One region of the Mesorhizobium sp. B2-1-1 genome, then DNA from elsewhere that is predicted to be linked to it. Evidence: predicted binding sites of a transcription regulator. Region 1 holds the regulator's gene; each other region holds the start of a gene.

Region 1 (10,646 bases):
CGCGGGTTGGAGATCGAAGCCTCTTCGCCGTTGACGAAGATTTGGCCCGCGTCACGCTTGTAGGCGCCCGACAGGATCTTGATCAGTGTCGACTTGCCGGCGCCGTTATGGCCGAGCAGGGCCACGACCTCGCCGGGGAAAAGATCGATCGAGGCATCGTCGACGGCGCGAATGCCGCCGAACGCGATTGAGATGTTGCGCATGTCGACCAGCGGGTTGCCGGCGGGAGCGATCCTGTCAGCCATGATTGTCCTCCTCCCTCAAACGCGTTTGCGATAGACGGTGTCGAGCCACACCGCGATGACCAGCACGGCGCCGACGACGATGCTCTGCAGCGGCGAGTCGACGCCAAGCAGCACCATGCCGGATTGCAGCGACTGCATCAAAAGCGCGCCCAGCATGGCGCCGATGATTGTTCCCGAACCGCCGGCGAGCGATGTGCCGCCGATGACGGCCGCCGCGATCACCAGCAATTCATCGAGCGTTCCGAGCACGTTGGTGGCCGAGTTCTGCCGGGCTGACGAGATCGCGGCGGCGATCGTGGCCAGCACGCCCATGATCATGAACACTTTCATCGTGATCCAGCGTGTATTGATGCCGGCGAGGTTGGCTGCTTCCGGATTGCCGCCAATGGCAAAGACATAGCGACCAAAACGGGTGCGTTTGGTGATGAAGGTCATGACCAGCCCGACGGCGATGGCCATCAGCACCGGTATGGCGATGCCGTGGGCGATGAACAGGCCGCCCTCGGGCACGGTTATGTTGTTGGCGGCTGCATATCTGTTCACGATGCCGACTGGCCACGGATAGGAATTGGCCAGCCAAACCGCGCCCATGATGACGGCGCAGGTCAGCACGCCGATCAGCGTCTCGGCCCAGATCGGACGCAGCGGGAAACGGAAGCGCTTGCGCTGTACCCGCCCGTTGAACAGCGCAAGCACCACCGCAAGGCAGGCGGCGATACCGACCACCCAGCTCCAGGTCGCGCCGATCGATCCGGCCGGGCCGCCGCCCATCAGCTGGAACGTCGCGTTGAGCGGCGCCACCGTCTGGCCGCTGGTAACCCACCATGCCGCACCGCGCCAGACCAGAAGCCCGCCCAGCGTCACGATAAAGGCCGGCACTTCGAGATAGGCGATGACAAAGCCCTGGAAGGCGCCGATCAACAGACCGAGCACCAGGCCGATGACCAGCGCCAGCACCCAGATCCATGGGTTGCCAAGCTCAAGCCCGACGAAGCGCACTAGGAAATGCACCTGGGCGAAGCCCATGACCATGCCGATCAACCCTTCGGCGGAACCGACGGACAGATCGATATTGCGCATGACGATGACCAGCACCATGCCGCAGGCCATGATGGCGACGGCCGAGGTCTGCACCGACAGGTTCCACAGATTGCGCGGCGTGAGAAAGGTACGGCTGTCGAAATCGAGCGGATTGACGCCGAGACGCAGGCTGGACAAGACATGCAACCCGATCCAGATCAGCAGCAGCGCGCCGATCATGCCGAGCATGCGCGTGTCGATCTCGGTCGCCTTAAGGAACCGGGCGACGGCGCCGAGTTCCGACGCACGCGCGGTGTCGGCCTGCGGGTTGGACGTCGTATCGGTCATGATTTTCTCCCACCGGCCTGCCCGTCCGATGCGGGATGCCGGAAGCCAGCCTAGAAGTTACCCGCCCGGGGCGGAAAAACAAATCTTCTTGAAAAAACGCCGCGGCTTGGCAGCCGCGGCGTTCATCGCATGAAATGGAAGATCAGTTGCAGGCCGCTACGCTGCCCGCCGCGACGCCGGCACAGACCTCGTCTTTCTTGATCCAGCCGGCGTCGATGACGACGTTGAGATTGTCCTTGGTGATCGCAACCGGGGTCAGGAACAGCGATTTGACGGTGTTCCCACCGGGCGTTGTGAAGTCCTTGACGCCGGCGATATCGGTCATCTTCTTGCCGTCGGCCAGCTGCGAGGCGATCTCGGCGGCATTCTTGCCGAGTTCACGCGCGTCCTTCCACACCGACACGGTCTGCGTGCCGAGCGCGATGCGGTTCAGCGCCGCGTGGTCGCCGTCCTGGCCCGAGACCGGAACGGTACCGGCCAGGCCTTGAGCCGTCAGCGCCGCGACGACGCCGCCGGCAGTGCCGTCATTGGCCGCGACCACCGCGTCGACCTTGTTGTCGTTGGCGGTCAGGAACTGCTCCATGTTCTTCTGCGCGTTGGCCGGCAGCCAGCCATCCGTATAGGCTTCGCCGACATTCTTGATCTTGCCGCTGTCGATGGCGTCCTTGAGCACTTCCATGGAGCCCGAGAACAGGAAATCGGCATTCGGATCGGCACCCGAGCCCTTGATGAAGACGTAGTTGCCTTCCGGCTTCACCTTGAACACTTCGCGGGCCTGCATGCGGCCGACTTCCTTGTTGTCGAAGGTCAGATAGAAGACGTCCTTGTTCTCGATCAGGCGGTCATAGCCGACGACCGGAATGCCTTCGTCGAGCGCCTTCTGCACCGCCGGGCCGATGGCGGAGGCGTCCTGCGCCAGGATGATCAGCGAATTGGCGCCCTGGGAGATCAGGCTCTCGACGTCGGTGAGCTGCTTGCCGGGATTGGACTGGGCGTCGGCGGAAATATACTTGTCGCCGGCGGCTTCGATCGCCTTCTTCATGGCGGCCTCGTCGGTCTTCCAGCGCTCTTCCTGGAAGTTCGACCAGGAAACGCCGATGACCTTGTCCTTCGCCTGCGCGACCGACGCGAGCGTCAGCGACATGGCGACACCCGCCAGGATGGCGGCTGTGAATCTCTTCATCTTAATCCTCCCTGCGCCGCGTATGGCGCGACCAAACAGGCCCGTAGGCCGGCACAAAGGCTCTATTTTTTCGAGCCTCGAAAAAACACTGGTCCATCGTCGGAACGCTGTCAACGTCGATTCTGATGTATTTTGATGTCCTCGTGAATTTTTTTCGAGCTCCGGAATAAATAATGACAGCCAAGGCCGGTTCTGCCAGTATTTGACGGTCGTCGGGATCCTGGGGAGAGAACGCGGCGACGGGGAGGATGCGAGAAACATGTCGGTCGGAATCCGCCACGACGATTTGCGCCGACGCAACCGGGCGATGGTGATCGCGGCCGTGCGCCGTGCCGGGCAGCCCTCGCGCACCGAGATTGCCGCGACCACCGGGCTCAGCCATTCCACCATATCGGCGATCTCCTCCCACCTGATTGGCGAAGGCATCCTGGCGCAGAGCAAGCCGAGCGAGGCCGGTGCGCTGAAACGCGGCCGGCCGCAGGTCGGCCTCAGCCTCAACCCTGAAGCCGCGGCGGTGATGACCGTGGTGCTGTCGCTGAATTTTCTCTCCGTCGCCGTCATCGACTATGCCGGCCAGGTGATATCTGAAGAGCAGCGCCGGCTGGACACGCTCACCCTGTCGCGCGAGGCGCTGATCGGCGAATGCGTGGCCATCGTCAGGCGGCGGTTCGAGGATCCCGACCTCGACGTCGGCAGCATCGCCCGTATCGCGCTGGCGATCCAGGGCATCACCGACACGGATGCGCGCACCATGCTGTGGTCGCCGATCACGCCGCAGACCGACATCGCCTTCGCCGACATACTGGAGGCCGAGTTCGGCATTCCCGCCACCATGGAGAACGATTGCAACATGATGGCGGTGGCGCTGCGCTGGCGCGATCCCCAGCGCTACCGCGACGACTTCATCGCCATCCTTTTGTCGCACGGCATCGGCATGGGCTTGGTGCTGAAGGGTGAACTGTTCACCGGCACCCATTCATCCGGAGGCGAGTTCGGCCACATGATCCATCGCCCCGGCGGGGCGCTCTGCCGCTGCGGGCGGCGCGGCTGCGTCGAGGCCTATGCCGGCAACTATGCCATCTGGCGCAACGCGAGGCAGCTTGGCGAGGACACCGAGCCCGTCGACGTCAGCGACGCCGACATGCGCACCCTGGCGGCCTCGGCGCGCGAAAAGGACGGGCCGGAGCGCGAAGCCTACCGCAAGGCCGGCGAGGCGCTGGGTTACGGCCTTGGCAGCCTGTTCGCGCTGATCGATCCGGCGCCGGTCGCCATGGTCGGCGTCAGCGCCGCCGCCTTCGACCTGATCGAGCCGGCTCTGCGCGAGGCCATTGCCCAGACCGCCGGCGGCCAGCACTCGAAATCGATTTCCTTCGACACCGAGCCGAACGAACTGCCACTGATCCGCGAGGGCTGCGCCATGCGCGCGCTGACCTTCGTCGACCAGGAGATTTTCGCGCCGGGGGCACAGGCGAAATCAGGCGTGGGCGAGAACGTTGCGTGACATATCCCTAGTCTTCGCGAATCGCATACCCCGCGCCCCGAATGGTGCGGATCACGTCAGGCATGCGGCCATTGTTGACCGCCTTGCGCAGCCGGCCGACATGCACGTCCACGGTGCGCTCGTCGATATAGATCGTTTCGCCCCAGACATTGTCGAGCAGTTGGCTGCGCGAGAACACGCGGCCGGGATGTCGCATCATGAATTCGAGCAGGCGGAACTCGGTCGGCCCGAGCCGGATCTCGCTTTTCTTGCGGTAGACCCGGTGCGATTCACGGTCGAGCACGATGTCGCCGACCTTGAGCACGCTGGACAGAACTTCGGGCTTGGCGCGGCGCAGCAGCGCCTTGACGCGTGCCATGAATTCCGGCGTTGAGAACGGCTTGACCAGATAGTCGTCGGCGCCGGTGGAGAGACCGCGCACCCGGTCGCTTTCCTCGCCGCGCGCCGTCAGCATGATGATCGGCAGCCGCTCGGTCTCGGGCCGCATGCGGAGACGGCGGCAGAGCTCGATGCCGGACACCGCCGGCACCATCCAGTCGAGCACAAGAAGGTCAGGGACATTCTCCTGCAAGCGGATCTCGGCTTCGTCGCCGCGCGTCACCACCTCTACCTGATAACCCTCCGATTCCAGATTGTAACGGAGCAGCACACCCAGCGGCTCCTCGTCCTCCACCACCATGATGCGTGGCGCGATCATCGACTGGTCACCCCTGCCGTCAAGCCGCTGGCGCCGACATCGCCGTCTCGTCCTGCTTCGGGCGATTGGCGGGCAATTGCGTGCCGGTCAGCACATAATAGGCATTTTCGGCAATGTTGGTCACGTGATCGCCGATGCGCTCGAGATTCTTGGCGCAGAACAAAAGATGCGTGCAGGCGGTGATGTTGCGCGGATCCTCCATCATGTAGGTCAGCAGCTCGCGGAAGACCGACGTGTATTTGACGTCGATGCGTTCATCGTCGGCGCGCAGCTTGGCAAGTGCCGCGGCATCGCGCGCCGCATACTCCTCGATCACGCCTTGGACCTGGATCAGCACAAGCTGCGCCATGGCGTCGATGGAGTGCGACAGGTCGCGCGGCGTGGCGGCAAGGCCGACGGTGCCGACGCGCTTGGCGATGTTCTTGGCGAGATCGCCGATGCGTTCGAGATCGCCCGCCATGCGGATCGAGCCGACGACATGGCGCAGATCGTCCGCCATGGGCTGCCGCTTGGCGATCAGGGTGATGGCGCGGTCGTCGAGTTCGCGCTGGCGCGCATCCATGATCGCGTCGTCGGAGACGACGCGCTGGGCGAGCGCGTTGTCGGAATTCAGGAGCGCCTTGGTCGCGCCGCCGACCATCGATGAGGCGAGATCGCCCATGTCGCGGATCAGCCTGCTGATCTGTCCGAGATCTTCGTCAAAGGCTGCGACTGTGTGTTCGGCCATGATCTTGGTCCTCGTATGCCTGGGATCAGCCGAAGCGGCCGGTGATATAGTCCTGCGTGCGCTTCTCGCGGGGCGACGTGAAGATCTTCTCGGTGCGGTCGAACTCGACCAGCTCGCCCAGATACATGAAGGCGGTCTGCTTCGACACGCGCGCCGCCTGCTGCATGTTGTGGGTGACGATGACGATCGTATAATCGGCCTGCAACTCGTCGATCAGCTCCTCGATCTTGGCGGTCGACAGCGGATCGAGCGCCGAGGCAGGCTCGTCGAGCAGGATGACCTCCGGCTTCACCGCCACCGTGCGGGCGATGCAGAGGCGCTGCTGCTGGCCGCCCGAAAGGCTGAGGCCGCTGGCGTTGAGCTTGTCCTTGACCTCGCTCCACAGTGCCGCGCGCTTCAGCGCCTGCTCGACACGGCCGTCCATCTCCGCCTTGCTGAGCTTCTCATAGAGCCTGACGCCGAAGGCGATGTTCTCGTAGATCGACATCGGGAACGGCGTCGGCTTCTGGAACACCATGCCGATCTTGGTCCTGAGCAGGTTGAGATCCTGCGAACGGTCGAGGATATTCTGGCCGTCGAGCAGCACCTGGCCCTCGGCGCTCTGCCTCGGGTAAAGCTCGTAGATGCGGTTGAAGACGCGCAGCAGCGTCGACTTCCCGCAGCCCGAAGGCCCGATGAAGGCGGTGACGCTGCGCTCGGGCAGCGACAGGCTGATATCCTTCAGCGCCTTCGACTGGCCATAGTAGAAATTGAGGCCCTTGACCTCGATCTTGGCTTTCTCGACCGCGACTTCGGGCGTATTCAACTCGGTGGACAACATCGGTTTCATCTGTCCTCTCTGCGTCCGGTAAGGCTGCGGGCGAAGATGCTCAGCCCGAGAACCGTAAGGGTGATTATGAGTGCGCCGGTCCACGCCAGCTGCTGCCATTCCTCGTAGGGGCTGAGAGCGAACTGGAAGATGGTGACGGGCAGGCTGGCCATCGGCGCATTGAGATTACTCGACCAGAACTGGTTGTTGAGCGCCGTGAAGAGCAGCGGCGCCGTCTCGCCGGAAATGCGGGCGATGGCCAGCAATATGCCTGTGACGATGCCCGACAGCGCCGCACGGTAGGCGACCGAGCGGATGACCACCCAGCGCGGCGCGCCGATCGCGGCGCCGGCCTCGCGCAAGGCGTTCGGCACCAGGTTGAGCATGTCCTCGGTGGTGCGAACGACGACCGGGATGACCAGGATGGCCAGTGCGACGGCACCGGCGATCGCCGAGAAATGTCCCATCGGCCGCACCAGCAGCTCGTAGACGAACAGGCCGACGATGATCGAGGGTGCCGACAGCAGGATGTCGTTGATGAAGCGCACGACGGTGGTGAGGCGCGAGAAGCGGCCATATTCGGCCATGTAGGTCCCAGCGAGGACACCGATCGGCGTGCCGACGATGACGGCGATGACTGTCATCATGATACTGCCGTAGATGGCATTGAGCAGGCCGCCGGCATCGCCGGGCGGCGGTGTCATTTCGGTGAACACAGAGAGCGAAACACCCGACAGGCCCTTATAGAGCAGTGCGCCGAGGATGAGCGCCAGCCAGGCCAGGCCGATGCCCGCCGCCGTGACGCATAGCGTCATCATCACGGCATTCCTGCGCTTGCGTCGATTGTGAAGCGATGTGGCCGTCGACATCGGTCAGGCTCCCGTGCGGCTGTCCATGCGCAGCAGCATGTAGCGCGCAAGGGCAAGGATCAGGAAAGTGATGACGAACAGGATCAGGCCGAGCGCCACCAGCGAAGACGTATAGAGATCGCCGTCGGCTTCGGTGAACTCGTTGGCGATGGTCGCCGAGATCGTCGTGCCGGGCGCGAACAGCGAGCCGCTGATGCGGTGGGCGTTGCCGATGACGAAGGTTACCGCCATGGTTTCGCCGAGCGCGCGGCCGAGGCCGAGCATGACGCCGCCCATGATGCCGACGCGGGTATAGGGGATGACGACGCGGCGCGTGACCTCCCAGGTCGTGCAGCCGATGCCGTAGGCCGATTCCTTCAGCACCGCCGGCACCGTGTCGAAGACATCCTTGGTGATCGAGGTGATGAAGGGCAGGACCATGATGGCAAGGATCATCGCCGAGGTCAGAAGGCCGATGCCGTAGGGCGGGCCGGCAAACAGGCTGGAGAGTCCCGGCACGTCGTGGAAAAGCTTGATGATGAAGGGCTGCACCGTCGTCTGCAGGAACGGCGCGAACACGAACAGGCCCCAGATGCCGTAGATGATTGAGGGTATGCCGGCAAGCAGCTCGACGGCGATGCCGATGGGGCGCCGGAGTGGCCGCGGGCAGAGTTCGGTAAGGAAGATGGCGATGCCGATGCCGATGGGAACGGCGATCAGGATAGCGATGGCGGCGGTGACGATGGTTCCGTAGATCGGGGCCAGCGCCCCGAAATTCTCGGTAACCGGGTTCCACGATTCGGTCGTCAGGAAGGAGAACCCGAATTTCGACAGCGCTTCCCACGAGCCGGCAAACAGCGAAATCGCCACGCCGCCGAGGATGAGCAGGACGAGGATGGCGGAAAAGCGTGTCGCCGTTCGGAAAATCGTATCGGTGAGCGCGAAGCGTCGGACCGTCGCTTCCCTGGCCCGCATGGCGGCCGACGATGGCATGGCTTCGGAGACGGCGGTCATCTGGCCCTCGCGTTTCAAGGAAGACAGGGAGGGCGCCGTGAAGCGCCCTCCTCGTTCAGCAGGGATTACATGGCGGAATAGAGCGGCTTGCCGTCTTCGCCGACGATGTCCTTGGCCCACATGTCCTCGACGCTCTTGACGACCGCGTCGGGGATCGGAACGTAGTCCAGCGCCCCGGCCATGTCGTCGCCCTTCGCGTAGGACCAGGCGAAGAACTTGAGCGCTTCACCGGTCGCCGCCACGTCGCCGGGCTTCTTGTAGACCAGGATCCAGGTCGCCGACGTCATCGGCCAGGATTCGGCGCCCGGCTGGTTGGCCAGGATGACGCCATAACCAGGCTGCGAGCTCCAGTCGGCATTGGCCGCCGCCGCCGAGAACGCCGCCGCCGTCGGCTCGACCTTCTTGCCGTCCTTGTTGATCATGTCGGCATAGGTCAACTTGTTCTGCTTGGCGTAGGCGTATTCGACATAGCCGATCGAGCCACCGGTCTGCGAGACGTTGTTGGCGACGCCTTCATTGCCCTTGGCGCCGATGCCAACCGGCCATTCGAGCGCGGTGTTGACGCCGACCTTCGACTTCCAGTCGGCGCTGACGTCGGCCAGGTAGTAGCTGAAGTTGAACGTGGTGCCCGAACCGTCGGAGCGATGCACGACGGCGATCGCCTGGTCGGGAAGCTTGACGTCGGGATTGAGCTTGGCGATCGCCGCGTCATTCCAGTTGGTGATCTTGCCGACGAAGATATCGGCCAGCGTCGGGCCGTCGAGCACCAGTTCGCCCGGCTTGATGCCTTCGAGATTGACGACCGGAACGATGCCGCCCATCACCATCGGGAACTGTGCAAGTCCGGTGGATTCGAGATCCTCGCCCTTCAGCGGCGCATCGGAAGCGCCGAAGGTGACGGTCTTGGCTTTGATCTGCTTGATGCCGCCGCCCGAGCCGATCGACTGGTAGTTGAGACCGATGCCGGTCTCCTTCTTGTAGGCATCGGCCCACTTCGCATAGATCGGGTAAGGGAAGGTGGCGCCGGCACCGGAGATGTCAGCTGCCATTGCCGCGGAAAGGGTGAGGGTGGACGCCGCAGCCATTGCGATCGCAACGGCCGCCGAGCGGATCAAATGTCTCATATGGCCTGCTCCTGTTCGGAAGATGGTCTCTCGGCGCCATTCCTTGCCAGCGCCCGCTGAGGCCAATAGCGTTCGATTATAACAGTCGCATGACAGTTTCGTGTCAGCCCGGTAACGCGTCGCCGGCGCCTGGAAAGGCGATGGCGATTAGCGGCTGCGGCATGGCGCCGGTTTGCCTTCGGGAATCAGGGACTTGCGCTATCCGGCCACCCAAACAGCCATCGGATTCGGCATGGATCGCTGATCGAAGAAAAGCCGGACGGGAGCGCGTCGCTCGAGGCCAGAGGATGTCTTGGCCGGGCCATCGCCAAAAACAGGTCCGTTGGGGTAGATTGACGCTGCTTCATACTGGCGGTCGCTGCTCCCGCCCGTAACTAGAAGAGAGCGGAAATTCGATGCCGTCATTGTCCCGGCTGGACGCCGGCTTTGATATGGTGCGATCGCACCATAGTCTTGCTCGAAGGGCTGCAGCCGGCCCCGGGTGATTCTCGCCGCAATCCGGCCGAAGGCGCAAAGTCTATCCCGCGTTGCGCCGGGCCTGGCGACCAGCGCCGACCCAGCGCTCGACCTTTTCGAGCAGGGCCCTGGGGCTGATCGGCTTGGGCAGATAATCATCCATGCCGGCGTCCAGGCAGCGTTCGCGATCGCCCTTGAGCGCATGCGCGGTGACCCCGACGATCGGCACATGCGTGCCGGTTTCCTCTTCCAGCCGGCGGATGGCGGCGGTTGCCTCGAGCCCGTTCATCTCCGGCATCGAGACGTCCATCAGGATCATGCAGGGATTGAGCCTGCCGAATGCGTCCAGCGCCTTGCGGCCATTGCCGACGATCTCGAAACCGTAGCCGGTCTCGCCGAGGATCTGGGTGAAGACCATCTGGTTGACCTCATTGTCCTCGGCCACGAGGATGTCCAGCCGCTGCTCGCCGCCAGTCGCGGCAAGCCGGGGCCTGACCGGCGGCGGCTGCAGCAACGCGCGTTGCCCCGACGCAGCCGCTGGCGATGGTTGCGGACCTTTCCCCCCTTCTCCCTCGACAGCAAGCGGCCGGGCGACATGCGTGGCGTGGCGATGCCGCTGGATGGTGGCGACCAGCGTTTCCAGGAGCACCGAGGAGCGTGCGGGCTTGATTAGCT
Region 2 (10,646 bases), 330 kb from region 1:
GTTCAGCATATGGACGAGCGCACCATAGCTGCCGGCGCTGCCGGCGGCGTTCTTGCCTTCGCCCCAGCCGACCAGCCCGTCATCGGTTTCGATGCGCAGGATGGCGGCGTCGAAGGTCGTCACCTGACCGAAATCGCTGCGGTGCTGCTTGGCCGCCTCGATCGGTATGCGAATCCACCAGGCCTGGACGCTTTTGATGCGCATGGTCTTCCCCGGCCCTGCCGCCGGATGGCGGGAGGGCTCATTCCCAATCGGATCGGCTACTTGATCAGCGGCAGCAACGTTTCGGCAGTGATCCGCATCTGGTCGGTGTAGAACTTTTCCGTCAGCACGCTGGAGCCGTGATCCTGGATGAATTTGAGCTGCTCGGGCGAGATGTCGACCGGGTGGCGTTCGACCATGTCGGGGTAGGGCGCGGCCGGGGTGCGGTCGACAGGCGCGACGAACTCGTTGGTCAGCGCCCCGTCATAGCCGACCTCCCGCAAGGTCGCGACGATCTTCGGCCAGTCGATCTGGCCAAGGCCTGCGGCGAAGCGGTTATTATCGGCGACATGGAAGTCGAACAGGCGCTTCCCGACCTTACGGATCGCGTCGTAAACGTTAAATTCCTCCATATGGAGGTGGTAGGCGTCCAGGCAGACGCCACATTCCGGGCTGACAGCGTCGGCCAATGCCAGGGCCTGGGCGCCGCGATTGAACAGGTAGGTCTCGAAACGGTTGAGTGGCTCGACCGCGATCTTGACGCCGACCTTCTTGGCGTGGGTGAAGCACTCCCTGGTGGCATCGACCACCCACTTCCATTCCTCTTCCTCGGTGCCGTCCGGCACGACCTTGCCGACGGTCGCGGGAACCAGCGTGATGATCTCGCCGTCGAGTTCGCTGACCATGGTCAACACGTCCTTGACGTATTGCACGGAGCGCTCGCGCTGGCCCTGGTCCCGGGCGGCAAGGTTGCGTTCGCCAAGCATCAAGGTCACGGCGCCCCAGCAGCGTATGCCGTGCTCCTTCAGGAGCGCGCGCGTCTCCTTGGTCTTGTACTGGTCGGGCTCGCCGGAAATCTCGATCGACTCATAGCCGAATTTCTTGATGCGCTTGAGCGTCGTCTCCAACGGTTCCGCGCGCATCCAGTTGTGCGTCGAAAGATGCATGGTCTGTCCTTCCCGGATCGTCCCTAATGGTTCGCCTGCAACATGCCGTCACCGGATGTGACGGACGGTTCCTCCCCAAGGCGTTCCAGCATTTCTTCGCAAACTGGTTCGACCAATTGGGCCCAAGACGAGGTCTACAGCAATTTCCCACGCGCGGCAAGAACTGTGCGATGGCAACTTGATGTCTGGATTACTCCATTGATTATATTGGACTATGCTGCCCTCCCGTGGCACGGTGGAGGGCTCTGAATGTGAGTGGCAAGGCTTGACCAAATCGCCACGTTTGGTAATACCAGAATGACAATGCACGCAAGTGACCGTTGAGAACAGACCAAAGTGGCTGGCTCTGTCTTCAATCGGCGCTATGCTCGGGCGCGACAACAATGAGGGAGGATGCCGATGCCGAGGACGATGAAGGGCCCTGGACTGTTCCTGGCGCAGTTCGCGGGCGATGCAGCGCCGTTCAATTCGCTTGCATCGATCACAAAATGGGCGGCCGGCCTCGGCTATAAGGGCGTGCAGATCCCGACCTGGGACGCGCGCTTGTTCGACCTCCAAAAGGCTGCGTCTTCCAAGGCCTATTGCGACGAGGTGAAGGGCATCTGTGCCGACGCCGGCGTTGAGATCACCGAACTATCGACGCATCTGCAGGGGCAATTGGTGGCGGTGCATCCGGCCTATGACGCGCAGTTCGACGGCTTTGCGCCGGCTTCGGTGCACAACAACCCCAAAGCGCGGCAACAATGGGCGGTCGAACAGATGCAGTTCGGGGCCAAGGCGTCGCGCAATCTCGGGCTCGACGTCTCGGTGAGCTTCAGCGGCGCGCTGGCTTTCCCCTACCTCTATCCCTGGCCACAGCGGCCGGCCGGATTGATCGAAGAGGCGTTCGCAGAACTAGGCAAGCGCTGGAAGCCGATCCTCGATGTCTACGAGGACAATGGCGTCGACGTCGGCTACGAAATCCATCCCGGCGAGGATGTGTTCGACGGGGCGACGTTCGAGATGTTCCTCGACGCGGTCGGCGGCCACAAGCGCTGCAACATCAATTACGATCCGTCGCACTTCCTGTTGCAGCAGCTCGACTATCTCGAATTCATCGACATCTACCACGAGCGCATCAAGGCCTTCCACGTCAAGGACGCCGAGTTCAATCCGACCGGGCGGCAAGGCGTTTATTCCGGCTACCAGAGCTGGACGAACCGCGCCGGCCGCTTCCGCTCGCTGGGCGACGGACAAGTGGATTTCGGCGGCATCTTCTCCAAGCTGACGCAGTACAATTATGATTCCTGGGCGGTGCTGGAGTGGGAGTGCTGCCTGAAGCATCCGGAAGATGGCGCGGCCGAAGGCGCGCCCTTCATCCAGCACCACATTATCCGGGTGACGGAGAAGGCGTTCGACGATTTCGCCGGCGGTGCCACGGATAAGAAGGTGCTGCGCGCCATGATGGGAATCTAGCGCGGGTTTTCCCTCTCCCTCGAGGGGGAGGTATCTCAGACACGAGGGAGACGACATGGTCGGTGCATCGAAGTCGGAAACGGGAGGCGGCCCGATCCGCTATGGCATGGTCGGTGGCGGGCAAGGCGCTTTCATCGGCGCGGTGCACCGGATCGCGGCGCGCATGGACAATGAGTTCGTGCTGGTCGCCGGCGCGCTGTCGTCCGATCCGGCGCGCGCCAAGGCCTCTGCCGCCGAGCTCGGGCTCGACCCTTCGCGCAGCTACGCGTCCTATGCCGAGATGGCCAAGGCCGAGGCAAAGCGCCCGGATGGCATCGAGGCGGTGGCCATCGTCACTCCGAACAATGTGCATGTGCCGGCGGCCAGGGCGTTTCTTGAAGCCGGCATCCATGTCATCTGCGACAAGCCGCTGGCGACGACGCTGGCCGAGGCAAAGAAGCTCGCGGCGATCGTCGAGAAGACCGGCAAGGTGTTCGTGCTGACCCACAATTACACCGCCTATCCGATGATCCGCCAGGCGCGCGAGATGGTGGCCAAGGGCGTGCTCGGCGACATCCGCATCGTGCAGTCGGAATATCCGCAGGACTGGCTGACGGAGGACCTTGCCGCCACCGGTCAAAAACAGGCGGCGTGGCGTTCCGACCCCAAGCAGGCCGGTGCCGGCGGCGCGCTCGGCGACATCGGCACGCATGCCTACAATCTTGCCCGCTTTGTCTCCGGGCTGGAACTCGACACGCTGTCGGCCGATCTCGACGCCTTCGTGCCGGGACGGCAGCTCGACGACAATGTCAACGTGATGCTGCGCTTCAAGCCGGTCGGCAAGACGCATGCGGCAAAAGGCATGATCTGGGCAAGCCAGGTGGCGCCCGGCCATGAGAACGGGCTGAAGCTGCGCATCTATGGTTCGAAGGGCGGGCTGGAATGGGTGCAGGCCGATCCGAACTATCTCTGGTATACGCCGTTCGGCCAGCCCAAGCAGCTGATCACCCGCAACGGCGCCGGCGCGCTGCCGGTGGCGGGCCGTGTCAGCCGCGTTCCCTCCGGCCATCCCGAAGGCTATCTCGAAGGCTTCGCCAACATCTACCAGGAGGCCGCACGCGCCATCCGCGCCGCGCGGCGCAAGGGCGGCAAACCTGCCAAGGACGTCGTGTTCCCGACCATTCAGGACGGCGTCGAGGGCATGGCCTTCATCGAGGCCTGCGTGAAATCGTCGAAAAAGAATGGAGTGTGGACGAAACTTTAAATTTGATCTCGCGGGGGGATCATTTGGGGGAGGGGCGTCGATGAAAATCGGCATGTGCATGTTCTTGTGGACGACGGCCGTATCGAAGAAGCACGAGCCATTGCTTCGCGACATCAAGGCCACCGGCTTCGACGGCGTCGAGATACCGATCTTTGCCGGCATGCCGGACGACTACAGGAAATTGGGCGAGCTGCTCGATCGCATAGGGCTTGAACGGACCGCCGTTTCAGCGATGGGCGATCCGGCGATGAACCTGATCTCGGCCGATGCGGCAACGCGCAAGGCCGGTGTCGACTACATGAAATGGGCGATCGATTGCGCAGACGCCCTCGGGGCCAGAACGCTGAGCGGCCCCTTGCATTCGACGCTCGGCGCCTTTTCCGGATCCGGCCCGACCGCGGCCGAGAAGAAACGCTCCGTCACCTCGCAGCGCGCCATAGGCGATCATGCCGGCAAGAGGAACGTCACCATCGGGCTCGAGGCGCTCAACCGCTTCGAATGCTACCTCCTCAACACGATGGCCGACCTGTCGGAGCATATCGACGCCATCGACCGGCCGCACATCAAGGCGATGTACGACACCTTCCACGCCAATATCGAGGAGGCCGACCCGATCGGCGCCTATACGAAGCATCGCAGGAATGTCGTGCATATCCATATATCGGAGAACGATCGCGGCGTGCCGGGGCGCGGCAACATCCCCTGGAAGGAAACATTCTCGGCCATCCGCAAGAGCGGCTACGACGACTGGCTGACGATCGAGGCGTTTGGACGTTCGCTGAAGGATCTCGCGGCGGCGACCAAGGTGTGGCGCGATTTTTCCGAGAGCCCGGAAGCGGTTTATCGGGATGGATATAAGCATATCAAGAACGGGTGGAAGAAGGCCGCCTAGGTGCCTTGGTCGGGCGATAGTGACGCGACAAGACCTGCGTCGGCGACCCTTGGCGCAAGGCGAGGCGTTGATTGCGCCTGGCCCATTTTCCAGTTGCGTTCGCGGCGGTTTCCAGGTGGTTCCCCCACTCCGTCTCGGCTTCGCCGAGCCACCTCTCCCCCCTCCGGAGGGAGAGGAAAGGGCCCCGGTGGCTCGGGATAGAAAGGAGCCTCCGCCTAGGATCGGCCAGGACGCCCTGGCGCTTTCCTCTCCCCCGTCGATCGGGGGAGAGGTGTCGAGCGCAGCTCGACGGAGTGGGGGTCGACCCTTGGCGCGGCACCATACGATGCCCGCGCTTATGCGTCACAAGGTTAGCCCTGCTCGGCCTGCAACCTGTTGTAGTCGTGAATCGTCCGGCTCAGCCTGCGGCGCAGGAAATTGGAAATGTTGTCGAAGATGAAAACCACAACCAGCGTCAGCAGCACCATGTAGAAGACGTTGGCCCAGTTCGAATTGGTGCGCATCGCTTCCCACAGTTTCAAGCCGATGCCGCCGGCGCCGACGGCGCCGATAATGGTTGCGCCCCTGGTGTTGGATTCCCACTGATAGAGCGTCTGGCTGATGAACACCGGCACCACTTCCGGCAGTACGCCGTAGCGCTGCACCAGAAGACGGTTGGCGCCTGTCGACACAACACCTTCGCGCGGCTTGTCATCGATGTTCTCCAGCGCCTCGGAATAGGTTTTGCCGAGCGTGCCGATCTCGGTGAAGAAGATCGCGGCGCTGCCGGCCAGCGGACCCGGTCCGAAGGCGCGCGTGAAGAACAGTGCCCAGATCAGCATATCGATGGAGCGCATGAAGTCGAAGAAGCGCTTGAGCAGCTGGTTTACCAGCCGGTTGGGGGTGATGTTGCGGGCGGCGAAGAAGGCGAGCGGGAAGGCGACGATGCCGCCGAGCGCGGTGCCGAGAAAGGCCATGACGATGGTCTGCAACAGCTTTGTCCAGACATCGCCATGCTGCCACTGCGCATTGTTCCAGATGTTGTTGCCGGCGAGCGCCAGATTGGAGGTGCCCGCTTTCAGCTCGGGGCCCGACGTGATCAGTGACACCACCTCGCCGGCGGATTTTCCGAAGAAGGGCGAGCGTGTGTCGAAGACGAAGTTCGCCCAGCCGAGAAAGCGCTTGCGGATCCTGACGCGATCGGGGGCGACGCGGACCTCGCCGGCGAAGCCCATGTCGGCGACGACCTCATCCTCATGCACGGTGACCCAGTCGGGAACAGGTCCCGAGACCAGCGGCTTGCCGCTGTCCAGCGCCACCGCCACGCTCGTCCCAGCGGCGACGATCGTTGCTCGTGCCTTGTCGAAGGTGACCGACTTCGCCGTGCCGTCGATGAGGACCGTCACCGAACCGTCGGCGTTGGTCTTGACCCAATCCGGGTGGGGATTGGGGCCGAGTACAGAAAAGCGGGGGTATTTGGCCGTTATCTGCGGCTCGTCGAGGCGGAAGATCGGCTGCACGTCGTAACTGATCCACTGGGTCAGGAACAGCGGCAGCCGCTCCCAATGCGATTCCCGCAGCACTTGCGGCAGATTGAAGAACCACAGCGCGTAGAGCAGGTAGAGCAAGATGCCGCCAAGCAGCAGCAGCGGCCCGAAACGCTTGTGGAACGGCCGGCGGAACACTTGCGGGAAGCGTTCCTCGATCGACTGAATTTCGGCGGCGGTCATGATCAAGCGCTCATCACAAAGGTCTGTTCGCCGACCAGCTTGCGGCGCAGCCAGGCGGAGAACTGGTCGACGATGAAGATGGTCGTGAACAGGAGCAGCACCAAGGCTATCGTCTTGGCGCCGAAGCCGCGCGAGATCGACAGCTTCAGCTCCTCGCCGATGCCGCCGCCGCCGACCGCGCCCATGATGGTGGAGATGCGCACGTTGATCTCGATCCTGAGCAGCGTATAGGACATGAAATTGGGCAGCACCTGCGGCAGGCCGGCAAAGCGTACCCGTTCGAACCAGTTGGCGCCGACGGCCCGCAGGCCTTCCTCGGCGCGCATGTCGATGTTCTCGTTGATCTCATAGAACAGCTTGCCCAACGCGCCGATCGAATGCAGACCGATGGCGATGATGGCGGCGATCGGACCTATCGAAACGATGGCCGCGAACAGGCCGGCGATGACGATCTCGGGAAAAGCCCGCAGCAGTTCCATGAAGCGCTTGACGACAAGCCGCAGCAGCGGATGCGGCGTCAGGTTGCGCGCCGCGATGAAGGAGAACGGCACGGCGAAGACGAAACCAATTGATGTCGAGACCAGCGCCACGTTAAGCGTGGTCAGCATCAGCTCGAAATATTCGGGGATGTAGAAGCCGCCCCAGACATAGGCGCGGCCGAGCGGAAAGTTGAATTCCTGCGTGCCGGTGTCATGCGGGGAGGCGATGTCGAACAGCGCCCGCCAGACATCGTTCCAGTCCTTGGGAACGAGCCAGCTCAGGAAATCCAGTATGTGCGGAAGCCGGTCGAAGAAGTGTCCGGCATTGGCATCGTCGGCGAACCACATGGTGCCGCCGAGTGCGACCAACAGCAGGCCGACGCCGATGGCGGTGTAGAGCCGGCGCAAGGAGGTCTGGCGACGCCAGGCGTCGGCCATCTGGTGCGTGGCGCCGGAAGGAGCTGTCAGGGAAAGGGTCATGGTCGGAGATGCAAGAAGGGCGGCGTTTTCTCGACGCCGCCCTTCCTGACTTCTGCCTTTAGCCGCCGATGGCTGCCTTACGGGCTTCGACGATGACGTTATAGAAATCCGCCTTCACCGGAACGTAGCCGGTAAAATCACCGCCTTCGACGCCTTCGAAGCAGGCCTTGTCCTTCTTGGGCAGGTCGGTGAAGAAGGCCGCCAGCTTGGCCGTCATCTCGTCGCCGAGCGCCGTGCGCACGACCAGCGGACCGTTCGGGATCAGGCCCGAGCGCCAGACCTCGACGAAGTCGTTGGGGTCGACGGCGCCCTTGGCGACTTCCTTGTGGAAGGTGCCGGAGGTGTAGCCGTCCTTGAAGTCGCCGATGCCGGAGGAATCGTCCACGGCCACGTCGACCTTGCCGTCTCGCACGGCGAGCACATTGTTCTCATGGCCGCCATTGAACTGGGTCGAGGCGAAGAAGGTCTCGTTCGACGCCCCCGTGTCCTTCGGAATCTGCGTCAGCGGGATCAGATAGCCGGAGGTCGAATCCGGATCGGCGTAGCCGAGCTTCTTGCCCTTGGCCGACTTGATGTCGGTGATGCCGGAAGACTTCAGCGCCAGGCCGATCGAATAGTAGCCGGTCGCGCCGTCGGTCTGCTGGGTGGTGAGGATCGGGGTCACCGCCTTGGGATCCTTGAGGACGACGCTGGCATAGCCGGAAGCGCCGAGTTCGGCGAAGTCGAGCGTGCCGCCGAGAAGGCCCTGGATGACACCGTCATAGTCGGCGGCCGGAAACAGCGAGACCTTCTCGAAGCCGAATTCGGCCTTCAGGTGATCGGCGAGGCACTGGTAGTTGCGCAGCCGGTCGGTTTCGTTCTCGCCGCCGAGGATGCCGACGCGGAATTCCTTCATATCGGCGGCATGCGCCGCGCCGGTGGCCATTGCGAGCACCGAAACGGCGCTGAAAACCATCTTCCTGAACATCTGATTTCTCTCCTGTAGGTTCCGGCCCCGCGCCGGCGGCGTTGGTGATTTTGACGGGTGCCCTGACGCGGGCTGGCGATCCATGTCCGCTCTCAGTAACCCGGGAACGCGGGTTCGAGCGGTCCGGCGGATGCGGCGATCTTTTGCTTGAAGGCAACGCTGGTGGAGGTGATGGCCTCGGAGATTTCGCCGCCATTGCTGTCGGCGCCATAGACGAGACGGACGGCCTCGCGGTTGAGCTCCTCCGGCGGCCCGTCGAACACGACCTTGCCCGCGGCCATGCCGATGATACGGTTGCAATAGGTACGGGCGGTGTCCAGCGTGTGCAGGTTGGTGACCACGGTGATGCCTTCGCGCAAATTGATGTCCTGCAGCGAATCCATCACCACCTTGGCGTTGAGCGGGTCGAGCGAAGCGATCGGTTCGTCGGCCAGGATCACCCGGGGCTGCTGCATCATGGCGCGGGCAATGGCGACACGCTGCTGCTGGCCGCCCGACAAGGTGCCTGCGGGCTGCAGCGCGGTACGGGCGATATCGAGCCGCTCGAGGGCGGCGACCGCCTGCGCACATTCGGTTCGCGAGAACATGCCGAAAAGGTTCGACAGGGTCGGACGATGGTTCAGCCGGCCGAGCAGCACATTGGTCAGCACGTCGAGGCGCGGCACAAGGTTGAATTGCTGGAAGATCATGGCGCAGTCGCGCTGCCAGCGCCTGAGCGGCGAACCGCGCAATTGCGAGACCTCGGCTCCGTCGAAGAAAATCGATCCATGGCTGGGATCGATGAGCCGGTTGATCATACGCAGAAGGGTCGACTTGCCGGCGCCGGAACGGCCGATGACGCCGACCATCTGACCCTGCGGGATCGAGATGCTGACATCGTTAACGGCGGTGTTCTTGCCAAATCGTCGGGTGACGCCGCGGATTTCGAGCGTGGCTGACATGGTGCGTTCCCGTCCAGTCGCGGTTGAAGGTCCTGTTGACCCTCGCTAGCGCAGCGCCATGAACCTGCGGTGTCGGATTGATGTCAGTTTTGTTACCACCCACAGCCGTGTCGTGCGCGATCAGGCCAGGACCAATCAGTTCCTCGAAGTGCTTCCATGTCCCTGAAGCTGCGGAAGGCAGGCGGCTCGAGAAGACAGCCCCCTGCCCGAACTCTGTGTAAGGGATGCGAATAGTGAGCAGCCCTATTCCATTCACCACCGTCATCCACCGTATTTTTCCAGGAAAGCTTCGGCCTCGAGCTGACGGAAATCGTCGAGTGCGGCGCGCAGCCTCGCATGGTCCCAATCCCACCAGGCAAGCGCCTGGTAGCGCTCGGCGGTGCGGCGGTCGAAGCGCTCGCGGACCGGCTTTGCCGGCACGCCGGCGACGATGGTGTAGGGAGCGACATCCTTCGATACCACCGCTCCGGCGCCGACGGCGGCGCCATCGCCGACGGTGATGCCGGGCAGGACTGTCGAGCCATGGCCAAGCCATGTGTCGTGGCCGATTGTGACGCGCCTGGCGCGGCGCTCAGCGAAAAATTCGCTCTCGTGTTCGGCATCGTCCCAATAGTCCGATGCGCGGTAGGTGAAATGGTGCAGCGTCGGCCGCCAGGTCGGGTGGTTGGTGGCGTTGATGCGCACGCTTGCCGCGATGTTGGAGAATTTGCCGATCGTCGCACACCAGACGGCGCAGTCCTGCATCATGTAGGAATAGTCGCCGAGTTCGCTTTCCGAAACCCGACAGCGGTCGGCGATTTCGGTCCACCGGCCAAGCGTCGAATTCTCCACGTCCGCCGTCGGGTGGACCAGCGGCGTCTCCGACAATTTCCTGCTCATGCGGCGAGCTTTCCCGGGGCGAAGGCGGTGACGTCGATGATGCGGTCGGCCACCGCTTCGCGCACATCATGGTCGTGGAAGATGCCGAGCAGGGCGACGCCTGCCGTTTTCTTGGCGGCGATGAGTTCGATCACCACATCGCGGTTCCTTGCGTCGAGCGAAGCGGTCGGCTCGTCGAGCAGCAGGATCGGGTGCTCGGTGATGAAGCCACGCGCGATATTGACGCGCTGCTGCTCGCCGCCGGAGAAGGTCGCCGGCGGCAATGCCCAGAGTTTTTCCGGCAGATTGAGCCGCGCCAGCAAGGCGCGCGCCTTACTTCTTGCTGTTTCGCGATCCTCGCCGCGCTCCACGAGCGGCTCGGCGATGACGTCGAGCGCCGATACGCGGGGCACGGTGCGCAGGAACTGGCTGACATAGCCGATGGTCTGGCGGCGCACGGCAAGCACGGTGCGC
Region 3 (10,646 bases), 2.8 Mb from region 1:
CGCCGGTCAGGGCTGCGCTGCTGCGGCTCGAAACCGAAGGGCTGGTCGGCAGGGACGGGCGCGGCTGGACGGTCTCGCCCATCAACCTGGCCGAACTCGAGCAGATCGCGGTCTACCGCGAAGCGGTCGAGGTCGCGGCCTTGCGGCTGACATGCGGGCTTGCCGACAGAAGTGCCGTCGATGTCATCGAGGCTATGCTCGTCTCCTGCGACGACGACACTCCGCGCGAGGAATGGCATCGCGTCGGCATGGATTTCCACATCGAGCTGGCGCGACTGTCCGGCAATGAATTCCTGTTTCGGGCCGTCCGCGACGCGATGACCAGGCTTTCGCGCGCCCGTTGGCTGGAGGTACGCGATGGAGCGGCCCTTGGCCGCGCGTGGGCCGAACATCATGCCATCCTGGCCGCCGTGCGGAGCGGCGATGCACAGGAAGCCGCGCGCTTGCTCTCGCAGCATATCGTGGGCAGTCGCGACCGTCTGTTGACGTCGCTGGCCAATGATCGCCGCGGCCTTCGCGCCAGGGGATTTGCCGTCGTGGCGGCATAATGCGGCCTGCAGGGCAGGCCACTCGCCGCCGAAAAAAGGACCACCGGCCCCGAGCCCCACTTTCGGCCTCGCTTCGCGGACGCCGATGGCGTAGGACCGGGCGATGGAAAACAACCGATTTGAAGTACCCGTGACCGTCAAATCAGTCACGGCGGGAAGTACACAGCTCTTACGCTCGGCCCGCGAGGCTTCCGACTATCTCATGAACAGCTGGCCCGGCAAGCGCACCCCCAAGCATCGCGCGGCGCTGCAGGCCTGCCACGATGCGCTGGCCGGCGACAAGCCGGCCATGAACGCAAGGCGCGCCTTTATCGCGGCGGCGCGTGAAGTGGACGTCTTCGTCAGCGACAAGGCGCCGGCCTGATCCAGGCCGGATTGCCGCCGCGCGCCGTCATTCCTCTGTTTCAATCTCGGCGTCAGTCTCGGGTTTCTGACGCTCCCGCGCCGCAGCCTTGGCCGCCAGCTTTTCGGCCTTCTTGGCCGCCTTCTGGCGATCGCGTTCTTTGCGTTCCTGATCGTAATTTGGTGCTCGTGCCATAGCGGCTCCTTTTTTGCTGTTCTTGTGGGCTGACTACGCGTCGTTCGCCTTCCGATGTCTCGGAGCCGGCACCAGGGTTCCTATAAGCTGCTTCGGTCGATCACAAGGTCGGCGGCGCCGAAACGCTCCTTTGCCGTCAGCTGCTGATGCCAATAGGGATAGAGCAGGGGCGGGCGGCTGACCGCGTCGAGGCGATCACGTTCCTCGCCGGCCAGCGTCAGGCTGGCCGCCGCGATATTGTCCCTGAACTGGGCCTCATTGCGCCCGCCGATCACAAGCGAGCTGATAGCCGGCCGGCCAAGCAGCCAGGCAAGCGCCACCTGTGCGGCGGACACACCGCGGGCCTTACCGATTTCGACCAGCACATCGACGATCCGCCACAGCCGGTCCTCGTCGCGGATTGGCGGTTCGGACCAGCCGGCGACCTGGCGCGCGGTCGGGCTGTCACGGTGATACTTGCCCGACAGCAGGCCTCCCGCCAGTGGGCTCCACACCAGCACGCCCAATCCCTGGTCGACCGAGATCGGCAGCAGCTCGTATTCGGCTTCGCGTGCTTCGAGCGTGTAGTGGATCTGCTGGGTGACGAAGCGCGGCTGATGGCGGGTGTCACTGATGGAGAGCGCCTTCATCACCTGCCAGCCGGAATAGTTGGAGCAGCCGATATAGCGGATCTTCCCCTGGCCGACCAGCGTGTCGAGCGCGGCGATGGTCTCTTCGAGTGGCGTCACGCCGTCCCATTCGTGCAGGAAATAGATATCGATGACGTCGGTCTTGAGCCGCTTAAGGCTTTTCTCGCATTCGCGGATCAAATGATGGCGCGACAGGCCTTCGTCATTGGGACCGTCGCCGATGCGCATGCGCGCCTTGGAGGCGATCAGCACGTCGTTCCTGCGCTTGCCGCCGAGTGCCTCGCCGATGATCTCCTCCGACAGGCCGTCCGAATAGACATTGGCCGTGTCGATGAGATTGATGCCGGCATCAATGCACAGATCGATCATGCGCTTCGCCTCGGCGAGATCGCTGTTGCCCACAGCCGCGAACGGGCCGGCGCCGCCAAAGGTCATGGTGCCCATCGTCAGCGCCGAAACCTTCAGGCCGGAACGGCCGAGAGTGCGGTATTCCATGTCAGTCCTCGCGATTGAGAAGAATGGCCCGATCAGGTTGCTGGATTTGTAGGACAATCCGTGCGGCTTGTCGCCCTCCGGCCCCAGCACACCGATGAGCGGCCGTGGCGTGCCCCTGCAATAAAACCGTCATTGCCGGCCTATACTCAGTCGATCAGGGCGTTGCGCGCCGCCGTCAGGACGCGACGCCCGGTCGTTGCCGGAGGCGGCAGCTTGCAGATGGAGGAACACCGATGAATGAATCCATACCCAAGTCCGGCGCCCGGGACTGGCTGGAAGCCGAACTCGCCGACACGCTCGACGAGGACTATGAACTGGAGATGTCGGAACCGGCGCTGTCGCTGGAGATCGCCAGGATCTACAAGAACGCGCATCCGCCTTCTATCGACCGCATGCAGTATTTTCGCGACCTGATCGGGCTGCAATCCGAGCTGATCAAGCTGCAATCCTGGGTCGCCTACCACAAGAAGAAGCTTGTGGTGATCTTCGAAGGCCGCGATTCGGCTGGCAAGGGCGGCGTCATCAAGCGCATCACCCAGCGGCTCAACCCGCGGATCTGCCGCGTCGTGGCGCTTCCGGCACCGACCGAGCGAGAGACGTCGCAATGGTATTTCCAGCGTTATGTGCCGCACCTGCCGGCCGGCGGCGAGATCGTTCTGTTCGACCGCTCCTGGTACAACCGTTCCGGCGTCGAGCGGGTGATGGGTTTCGCTGGGCCCGATCAGGTGGAGGAATTCTTCCGTGACGTGCCGGAGTTCGAGCGCATGCTGGTCCGTTCGGGCATCACGCTGGTCAAATACTGGTTCTCGATCACCGACGAGGAACAACAGATGCGCTTCCTGATGCGCATCCACGATCCGATGAAGCAGTGGAAGCTGTCGCCGATGGACCTGCAGTCGCGGGTGCGCTGGGAACAGTACACCAAGGCCAAGGAAGAGACCTTCGCCCGTACCAACATTCCGGAGGCGCCCTGGTTCATCGTCGAGGGCAACGACAAGAAGCGCGCCCGGCTGAACTGCATCGACCACCTCTTGCAGCAGGTTCCCTATGAAGAGGTGCCGCACGAGGAGATCACGCTGCCCGAGCGGGTCTTCAATCCCGAATACGAGCGCCAGGTGCTGCCGCGCGAGCTCTACGTGCCCGAGAAGTATTGAACGAGAGTTTGTCCTTCTCCCCGTATAGTGACGGGGAGAAAGGATCTGCACCAAGGGTTGCCAATTCCCACTGTCGCAGACAACTAATTCCTAAGTCCGCTTGATGACGACATGCGTGGCAAGCGGCGTCGCTACTTGTTCGCTGCACGCGTAGCCGAGCTTCGGCATATCAATCCCGGCGAAGAGGTGCTCGCCGGAGCCGAGCAGCACCGGCGAGATCGCCAGATGCATCTCGTCGATGAGCCTCTCCTGGAGGTACTGCCGGATGGTGGCGACGCCGCCGCCGACCCGCACATCGCTGCCATTGGCCGCTGCCCTTGCCTGCTCGAGCGCCGAATGGATGCCATCCGTAATGAAGTAAAAGGTCGTGCCGCCCTCCATGACGATCGGCTCGCGCGCATGGTGGGTCAGCACGAAGACCGGCACATGATAGGGCGGGTTGTCGCCCCACCAGCCCTTCCAGTTTTCGTCAGGCCATTCGCCGCGGATCGGCCCGAACATGTTGCGGCCGAGGATCCAGGCGCCGACATTCTCGAAGCTGCGCGCCGCGAACGCCTCGTTGATATCGGTTGTGCCGCCATCGTCTCCGAGCACCATCTTGCGGAAGGTGCGGGTACCGATCATCCATTTGTGCAGGGCTTCCCCACCGACGCCGAGCGGGTTTTTCAAATCCTGGTCGGGACCGGCGCCGTAACCGTCGAGCGACAAGGTGAATGCGTTGACGCGAAGTCTGGACATGGAAAGCCTCCTCAGACCAGTTGTATTTTGCAAGCAGTTACTTTCTAGCAAACCGATTGCAAATTGCAAGTAGTATTTTCCGCGATCGAAAAGATGCATATCCGTACTTCGCCTATGCGATGTCCAGAGTGTTGCCTGATGGTTGGTGCGGATGCCAAAATGGCGGTTGCCGAGACAGCCGCTATACCGGCTCATTTGCCGGTGGGTCCATGAAGAGCATATGGTTTGAAGGCGCTGGGAGGAAACTATGCTCTCAGCATCTCCGCCACCTCAGGGGCGAAATAGGTCAAAATGCCGTCGCAGCCGGCGCGTTTGAACGCAAGAAGCGATTCCAGCATAGCCTTTTCGCCGTCGATCCAGCCATTGGCGCCCGCCGCCTTGATCATCGAATATTCGCCCGACACCTGGTAGGCGAAGGTTGGCACCGCAAATTCGTCCTTCAGCCTGCGGATGATATCGAGATAGGGCAGGCCGGGCTTGACCATCAGCATGTCGGCGCCTTCGGCCAGGTCCTGCTCGGCCTCGCGCACCGCTTCGTCTGAATTGGCGTGGTCGATGTAATAGGTCTTCTTGTCGCCCTTGAGCAGGCCGGCCGTGCCGACCGCCTCGCGGTACGGCCCGTAGAAGGCGGAGGCGAATTTCGTTGCATATGACATGATCGCCACGTCCTGGAAACCGTTTGCGTCGAGCGCGTCGCGGATGGCGCCGATGCGGCCGTCCATCATGTCGGACGGCGCGATGATGTCGGCGCCGGCCGCTGCTTGTATGACGGCCGCCGCGGTTACCTGTTCCACCGTCTCGTCATTGACGATGAGGCCGTCGCGCAGGATGCCGTCATGACCATGGCTGGTGAACGGGTCGAGCGCGGCGTCGGTGATGACGCCGATCTCAGGCACCGCGTCCTTGATCGCGCGCGTGGCGCGGTTGATGACGTTGTCGGGGTCGAGGATATGCGAGCCGGTCTGGTCGCGCAGCGAAATGTCCACATTGGGAAAGGTGGCGAGCGCGGGGATGCCGAGCTTCGCCGCGCGTTCGGCCTCCTTGACGGCAAGATCGATCGACAGGCGGAAGACGCCCGGCATGGCGGCGATCGGCTCGCGCACTTGTCTGCCGTCGACGACGAAGATCGGCCAGATCAGGTCGTCGACGGAAAGCCTGTTCTCCTGCACCAGGCGCCGCGACCAGTCGGCCTTGCGCATGCGTCGCAAGCGGCGGCTGCCGGTGATGTCGTCGACGCTGCGCGCGCCGGCAGGTTTTGCGGGGGTGAATCTGTTCATCGCCAAAACTCTCGTTTGGCCGGCTTTTATCACGCACCCGTGGTGCTGACCAATGCGACACGTTTGTGCCAGCAATCCGATCGGGTCTCTATTCGGGTTGCCCATTGCCCGAAAGGATCTGCGCCGCACCGCGCATGCCGACGCGGAACGCCTCGTCGAAGCCGACGCCGCGCACTTGCCAGGCGTAGGTCTTGCCGGCCTTCGCCAGCCGCCAGTCGGCGATCCAGCCCAACTCCTTACCGCTCCAGACGATGCTGCCGGAAAGCGCTTGGTCGGCGCCGGCCATTTTCGCAACCGTGTCCAGCTTCGCCATGTCGGCGTCGCGCATGATCCTGTCGTCCAGCCCCGCCTTCGACAGCAGCGCTGCCGTGGGGAAGGTTACCTGCATGGCGATCGGCGCGGCGGCATTGCCGAACGACTCGCGCATCAGCACGCCGCGCTCGTCATCGGCATCGAGCGCGAAATGCTTGACGCCGCGCTCGGTCGACAAGAACACCGCCAGCCGTGGCCTTTCGGTCAGCCATGGCCTGCTGCCGAGCGAAGCCAGCACCGGATCGATCATCGCCGGGCTGTACTGGCAGTAGAGATTGTGAGGCCGATCATACGTGCCCTGATCGTCATGGTTGGGAATGCCTTCCATGCGATCGCGGTAGCGAAAGGCCGTCACGAAGCTGCCGGCCTTGTCGCGCAGCGCCGCCATCTCCGGTTTCGCCGGCAGGCGCTGGTCGCCGGAAACCCGGACCAGAACCGCGTCGAGGCAACGTTTGAAGCCGGCCTGGCGGTTCTTCTCGTACCGACCGTTGACGATGGTCTGCGACTGGTAAAGATCGGCGAGGCTTGCCGCCAGGGTCGGTTGCAAAGCCAGGCAAATGACGATCAGCCCGATCGTCATCGGCACGAGGCGCGCAAATCCAGCCATGAGCAACACCCCATTGGAAACCCGCTACAGCTGCGCAGTCGCCGTGCGGTTCCCGGCGTTGCGGCGACAACGGCTCTTTTAGCACTAGGCTCCGGCACGAGCCAAGACGCGCTGCCGGCATGCCGGCATTGACGCGGCCATGGGCCACGCTTTAGCACTTCAGTCCCGGCGGAGCGGGGGAGGGATTCTTTCACGATGGATTTTGGCGGAGGCGACGAGATCCGCTTCGAACATCTGGGCCGGGCCGGCATCGTCACGTTGACGCGGCCGCGGGCACTCAATGCGGTCACGCACGGCATGGTCAATGCACTCGCCAAGGCATTGCACGCTTGGGAGCGGGACTGGAGCGTCGACGTCGTCGTCGTCAAGGCCGAGGGTAGGGCGTTTTCGGCCGGGGGCGACATTCTCCACATCTATGAGGCCGGCCGGGCCGGTAAGCCGCCTGTCGAGTTCTTCGCCGACGAGTATCGGCTGAACGCCCAGATCGCGCGTTTCAAAAAACCTTATGTGGCGCTGATCGACGGCATCGTCATGGGCGGCGGCGTCGGCATCTCCTTTCATGGATCGCACCGGGTGATGACGGAAAATGCGCAGTTCGCCATGCCGGAGGTGGGTATCGGCTTTTTCCCGGATGTCGGCGCCAGCCATCTGCTGCCCGATCTTGGCGGTTCCTTCGGCATGTACCTGGCGCTGACCGGCAATCGTATCCGCTATGGCGACGCGTTGTGGTCCGGGCTGGCCACGCATACGATCAAGGCGCAGGACCAGGCTGGCTTTCTCGACCAACTCGCCGCCACCGGCGATCCCGAATCGGTGCTGCGCGGCTTCTTCATCCCGGCGAAGCGCGAGACGGACAGGCAGGTGCTGGAGGCGATCGCCCATCACTTCGCGCAGGCGTCGCTTGCCGATATCATCGGCAGCCTGGAGCAGGCGGCAGGGAGCGATGAGTTTGCGGCAAGGACGCTGGCGACGATCCTGACGCGCTCGCCGACCAGCCTTCGTGTCGCCTGGCGCCAGATCACTGCCGGCCTGACGCTGCCGATGGATCAATGCATGAAGATGGAGTTCCGCATCCTCAACCGGATGCTCGCGGGCCACGATTTCTACGAAGGCATACGCGCCACCATCATCGAAAAGGGTTCCAAGCCGCAATGGCTGCCGGCAACCCTCGATGCGGTCGACGACGCGGATGTCGATGCCTATTTTTCCTCGCTCGGTGAACGGGAACTCGCGCTATGAGTGAGGTGACGTCCAGACGCGTCGTGCTTCAGCCTTCAGGGGTGGAGGTTATCTTCGCCTGGTTCCAGCGAATCATATCAGGATACTGCCTGCTGTTCGGTATCCTGTACTGGATCAGGCTTATCGGCTTCTATCCCGGCTCGCTGTGGCGCTTCGACCTGATGCCGGTCCACTGGCAGGTGACAGCGGTGATGCTCGCCGTGTTTTTTCCCTTTGCCGCAGCCGGCCTATGGATGCTGGCCTCCTGGGGCCCGGTGATCTGGTTCATCTGCGCCGTGACGGAGATCGTCATGTATGCCGGCTTTCCCGAACTCTTCGGCCACCGCCCGCTCATCGTCGTCTCGCATGCGGGGGTGGCGCTGCTCTATGTCGTTTTCCGCCTCGTCATCTATCTGCAGAAGCGGTCGCCCCGGACCTGAAGCCGGCACGCGCCGCCGGCGATCCGGCGGATCGGATTTCGCCCTGAAATCATTGGCTAAATCTTTAGGTTAATTATCCTTGCTCGAGTGACCGTTCGTTAAGCGTCTTGCGAAACCTATTACCGGTAAGCTCTTGTTAGCCTTGGCGTTTAAGTCGAATTTTATGAGTATTCGATAGTGTCGCGATCAAGGTGAAAAACAAAAAATCACCAGGGCGACAAACGAGAGGCAAAGACAATGATCAATTCGCGTCCGGCGGCAAAGACCGCCAACGTTTCCGACGATCGCCGCGAGGCAATCCGTTCCCTGTACATGGAATCGCTCCAACTGGTCGAGCGCCTGCACCGCCGTCTGCTCGACGTGATCAAGGACGAGTTCGACCGCAATGGCCGTTCCGACATCAACGCCATCCAGGCGCTGCTGCTCTTCAACATCGGCAATTCGGAGCTGACTGCCGGCGAGTTGCGCTCGCGGGGCTACTATCTCGGCTCGAACGTCTCCTACAATCTCAAGAAGCTTGTCGATCTCGGCTTCATCAACCACCAGCGCTCGCGCATCGACCGTCGTTCGGTCCGCGTCTCGCTGACGCCGAAGGGCAACGAGGTGGCGGACGTGGTCGCCGGTCTCTATGAGCGCCATGTCGGCTCGATCGAGCAGGTCGGCGGCATCAACACCGACGAATTCAAGCAGATGAACCGCGCCCTCCAGCGCCTCGACCGCTTCTGGAACGACACCATCGCTTACCGGATGTAAGCCACATCCCCAATCAGAAGCCGCGCCACAGAAGCGCGGCCGCAACAGCGACCTCCAGTCAGGGCCGGTGCCGAAAAGCATCGGTCTTTTCTTTTCGTTGCGCTGGCCGAAGCAAATTGCGGGCCAAGGCCACGTTGCCGCCATATTCCAATGGAACCGAAGATGGCAGTGATGCTGTGGTGAAGACCATGAGTTCACCCGCAGCCGCGTAGCCTTGCGCGTTTTCACACCGAGGTGATGCGGACCATGGTTGGCTAATTGTTAAGATTGCCAATTTTAGAGTGCGGGCGAGATCGCCCGATGATCAACGCAGCAAGTGTTCGAACTGCTACAAATGTCTGGAACGTCCATGAGAACCAGCCGCCGTTTCTTCCTTTCCGGAGCCTCCGCGCTCGCAGCCGCCGTTGTTGCCGGCCGCGCCAGCGCGCAGGATGTGATCGGGGACATCCTGAAGTCCTCGGCGCGCGGCAACTGGGACGATCAGTTCGACGCCCGCGCCAGCGCAGGCGGCAAGGTGGCCTCGACGCTGCCGATCTTCAGCCCGCAGACCGTGGCCTTCACCGAGCAGGCTGTGGCGCAGTACCAGAACATCGTCGGGCAGGGCGGCTGGGTCGAGGTTCCCGCGACCAAGAAACTGCAGCTCGGCGTCGACGATCCCGATGTCGTGCCGTTGCGCAAGCGCCTGATGGTCGCCGGCGACCTGTCGCAGAGCGCCGGCATCTCGACGGCCTTCGATTCCTATGTCGACTCGGCGGTCAAGCGCTTCCAATTGCGCCACGGCCTGCCGGCCGACGGAGCGCTGGGCAAATATACCTACGCGGCGATGAACGTTTCGGCGCAGATCCGGCTCGGCCAGTTGCAAACCAATCTCCAGCGATTGAAGGAGAAGGCGGGCACGCTTGGCAGCCGTTATGTGCTGGTCGATATTCCGGCAGCGCAGGTCGAGGCGGTCGAGAACGATCGCGTCGTGCTTCGCCATACCGCGATCGTCGGCAAGATCGATCGCCAGACACCGATCGTCAATTCCAAGATCAACGAGATCATCGTCAATCCATATTGGAACGCGCCGGTGTCGATCGTGCGCAAGGACATCATCCCATTGATGCGCAAGGACCCCGATTATCTCAAGAACAGCCATATTCGCCTGTTTGCGCCAGACGGCAGCGAAGTCGATCCGATGAATGTGGACTGGTCGACCGATGACGCGGCCAAGTACCGTTTCCGCCAGGACCCCGGTTCGGACAACGCCATGGCGTCGGTGAAGATCAATTTCCCGAGCCCGGACGGTGTCTACATGCACGATACGCCGCAGCAGAGCCTGTTCGGCAAGATGATGCGCTTCGATTCCTCGGGTTGCGTGCGCGTGCAGAACGTGCGCGACCTCGTCACCTGGATCCTGCGCGACACGCCCGGCTGGGACCGTCAGCATTTCGAGGCTGCGATCAAGACCGGCGAAAACACGCCGGTCCAGGTCACCAACCCGGTGCCGGTGCATTTCCTCTATCTCTCGGCCTGGTCGACGGGCCCCGGCGTCGTCCAGTTCCGCGACGACATATATGGCCTCGACGGAAACAACGAGCTGCAGATCACTTCGTCGCTCTAAGCGATTGATTATTCAGGGAAAAGGCCGCTCTTGAGCGGCCTTTTTCTGTCGCCGCCGCTAGGCCGTTCACACCGCCGCTGACCTCCAACTCTGCGTAGGCGCGCTCCGGCTGGACGAAGCGCGGGCGATTGCGCATGGTCGGCAAAACTGCCGGAATCGGACCATGCAAGTTGCCGTCTTCATCCTCGTCGTGCTCGTCCTAGTGGCGCTTTCCGGTGCATTGGTGCGGCTGGTGCGGGTGCCGCTGCCGGTGCTGCAGATCGCCATGGGTGCTGCGCTGGCCTGGCCGGCGCGCGGGCTGCATGTCGAGATCGATCCGGAACTGTTCCTGCTC

What was found. The regulator PhoB, encoded in region 1, activates phosphate uptake and scavenging genes when phosphate is short. The targets are predictions, from matches to a motif close to TGTCATNNANCTGTCAT.
Region 2: phnC (phosphonate ABC transporter ATP-binding protein) is a predicted target of PhoB. The motif match lies at 9,384-9,400, and genes of this name have one in related genera.
Region 3: ppk2 (polyphosphate kinase 2) is a predicted target of PhoB. The motif match lies at 2,327-2,343, and genes of this name have one in related genera.

What each region holds. Positions count from the first base shown of each region.
Region 1 is NZ_CP083954.1:1,315,580-1,326,225, reverse strand. Features, by position in the region: gene FJ972_RS06460 (ATP-binding cassette domain-containing protein) at 1-245, opposite strand, end outside; gene FJ972_RS06455 (sugar ABC transporter permease) at 261-1,613, opposite strand; gene xylF (D-xylose ABC transporter substrate-binding protein) at 1,756-2,796, opposite strand; gene FJ972_RS06445 (ROK family protein) at 3,056-4,297, shown strand; gene phoB (phosphate regulon transcriptional regulator PhoB) at 4,305-4,994, opposite strand; gene phoU (phosphate signaling complex protein PhoU) at 5,014-5,721, opposite strand; gene pstB (phosphate ABC transporter ATP-binding protein PstB) at 5,747-6,550, opposite strand; gene pstA (phosphate ABC transporter permease PstA) at 6,547-7,398, opposite strand; gene pstC (phosphate ABC transporter permease subunit PstC) at 7,402-8,391, opposite strand; gene pstS (phosphate ABC transporter substrate-binding protein PstS) at 8,457-9,515, opposite strand; gene FJ972_RS06410 (PAS domain-containing protein) at 10,033-10,646, opposite strand, start outside.
Region 2 is NZ_CP083954.1:1,644,966-1,655,611, forward strand. Features, by position in the region: gene FJ972_RS08010 (mandelate racemase/muconate lactonizing enzyme family protein) at 1-204, opposite strand, end outside; gene FJ972_RS08015 (sugar phosphate isomerase/epimerase family protein) at 261-1,148, opposite strand; gene FJ972_RS08020 (sugar phosphate isomerase/epimerase family protein) at 1,548-2,603, shown strand; gene FJ972_RS08025 (Gfo/Idh/MocA family protein) at 2,659-3,846, shown strand; gene FJ972_RS08030 (sugar phosphate isomerase/epimerase family protein) at 3,887-4,738, shown strand; gene phnE (phosphonate ABC transporter, permease protein PhnE) at 5,089-6,447, opposite strand; gene phnE (phosphonate ABC transporter, permease protein PhnE) at 6,450-7,406, opposite strand; gene phnD (phosphonate ABC transporter substrate-binding protein) at 7,465-8,373, opposite strand; gene phnC (phosphonate ABC transporter ATP-binding protein) at 8,466-9,314, opposite strand; gene FJ972_RS08055 (DapH/DapD/GlmU-related protein) at 9,576-10,193, opposite strand; gene phnL (phosphonate C-P lyase system protein PhnL) at 10,190-10,646, opposite strand, start outside.
Region 3 is NZ_CP083954.1:4,067,792-4,078,437, reverse strand. Features, by position in the region: gene FJ972_RS20135 (GntR family transcriptional regulator) at 1-548, shown strand, start outside; gene FJ972_RS20130 (DUF982 domain-containing protein) at 679-912, shown strand; gene FJ972_RS20125 (hypothetical protein) at 940-1,086, opposite strand; gene FJ972_RS20120 (aldo/keto reductase) at 1,167-2,210, opposite strand; gene ppk2 (polyphosphate kinase 2) at 2,444-3,364, shown strand; gene FJ972_RS20110 (dihydrofolate reductase family protein) at 3,455-4,102, opposite strand; gene hemB (porphobilinogen synthase) at 4,348-5,379, opposite strand; gene FJ972_RS20100 (DUF2066 domain-containing protein) at 5,468-6,298, opposite strand; gene FJ972_RS20095 (enoyl-CoA hydratase/isomerase family protein) at 6,494-7,537, shown strand; gene FJ972_RS20090 (DUF6163 family protein) at 7,534-7,956, shown strand; gene ldtR (transcriptional regulator LdtR) at 8,194-8,709, shown strand; gene FJ972_RS20080 (L,D-transpeptidase family protein) at 9,059-10,312, shown strand; gene FJ972_RS20075 (Na+/H+ antiporter) at 10,476-10,646, shown strand, end outside.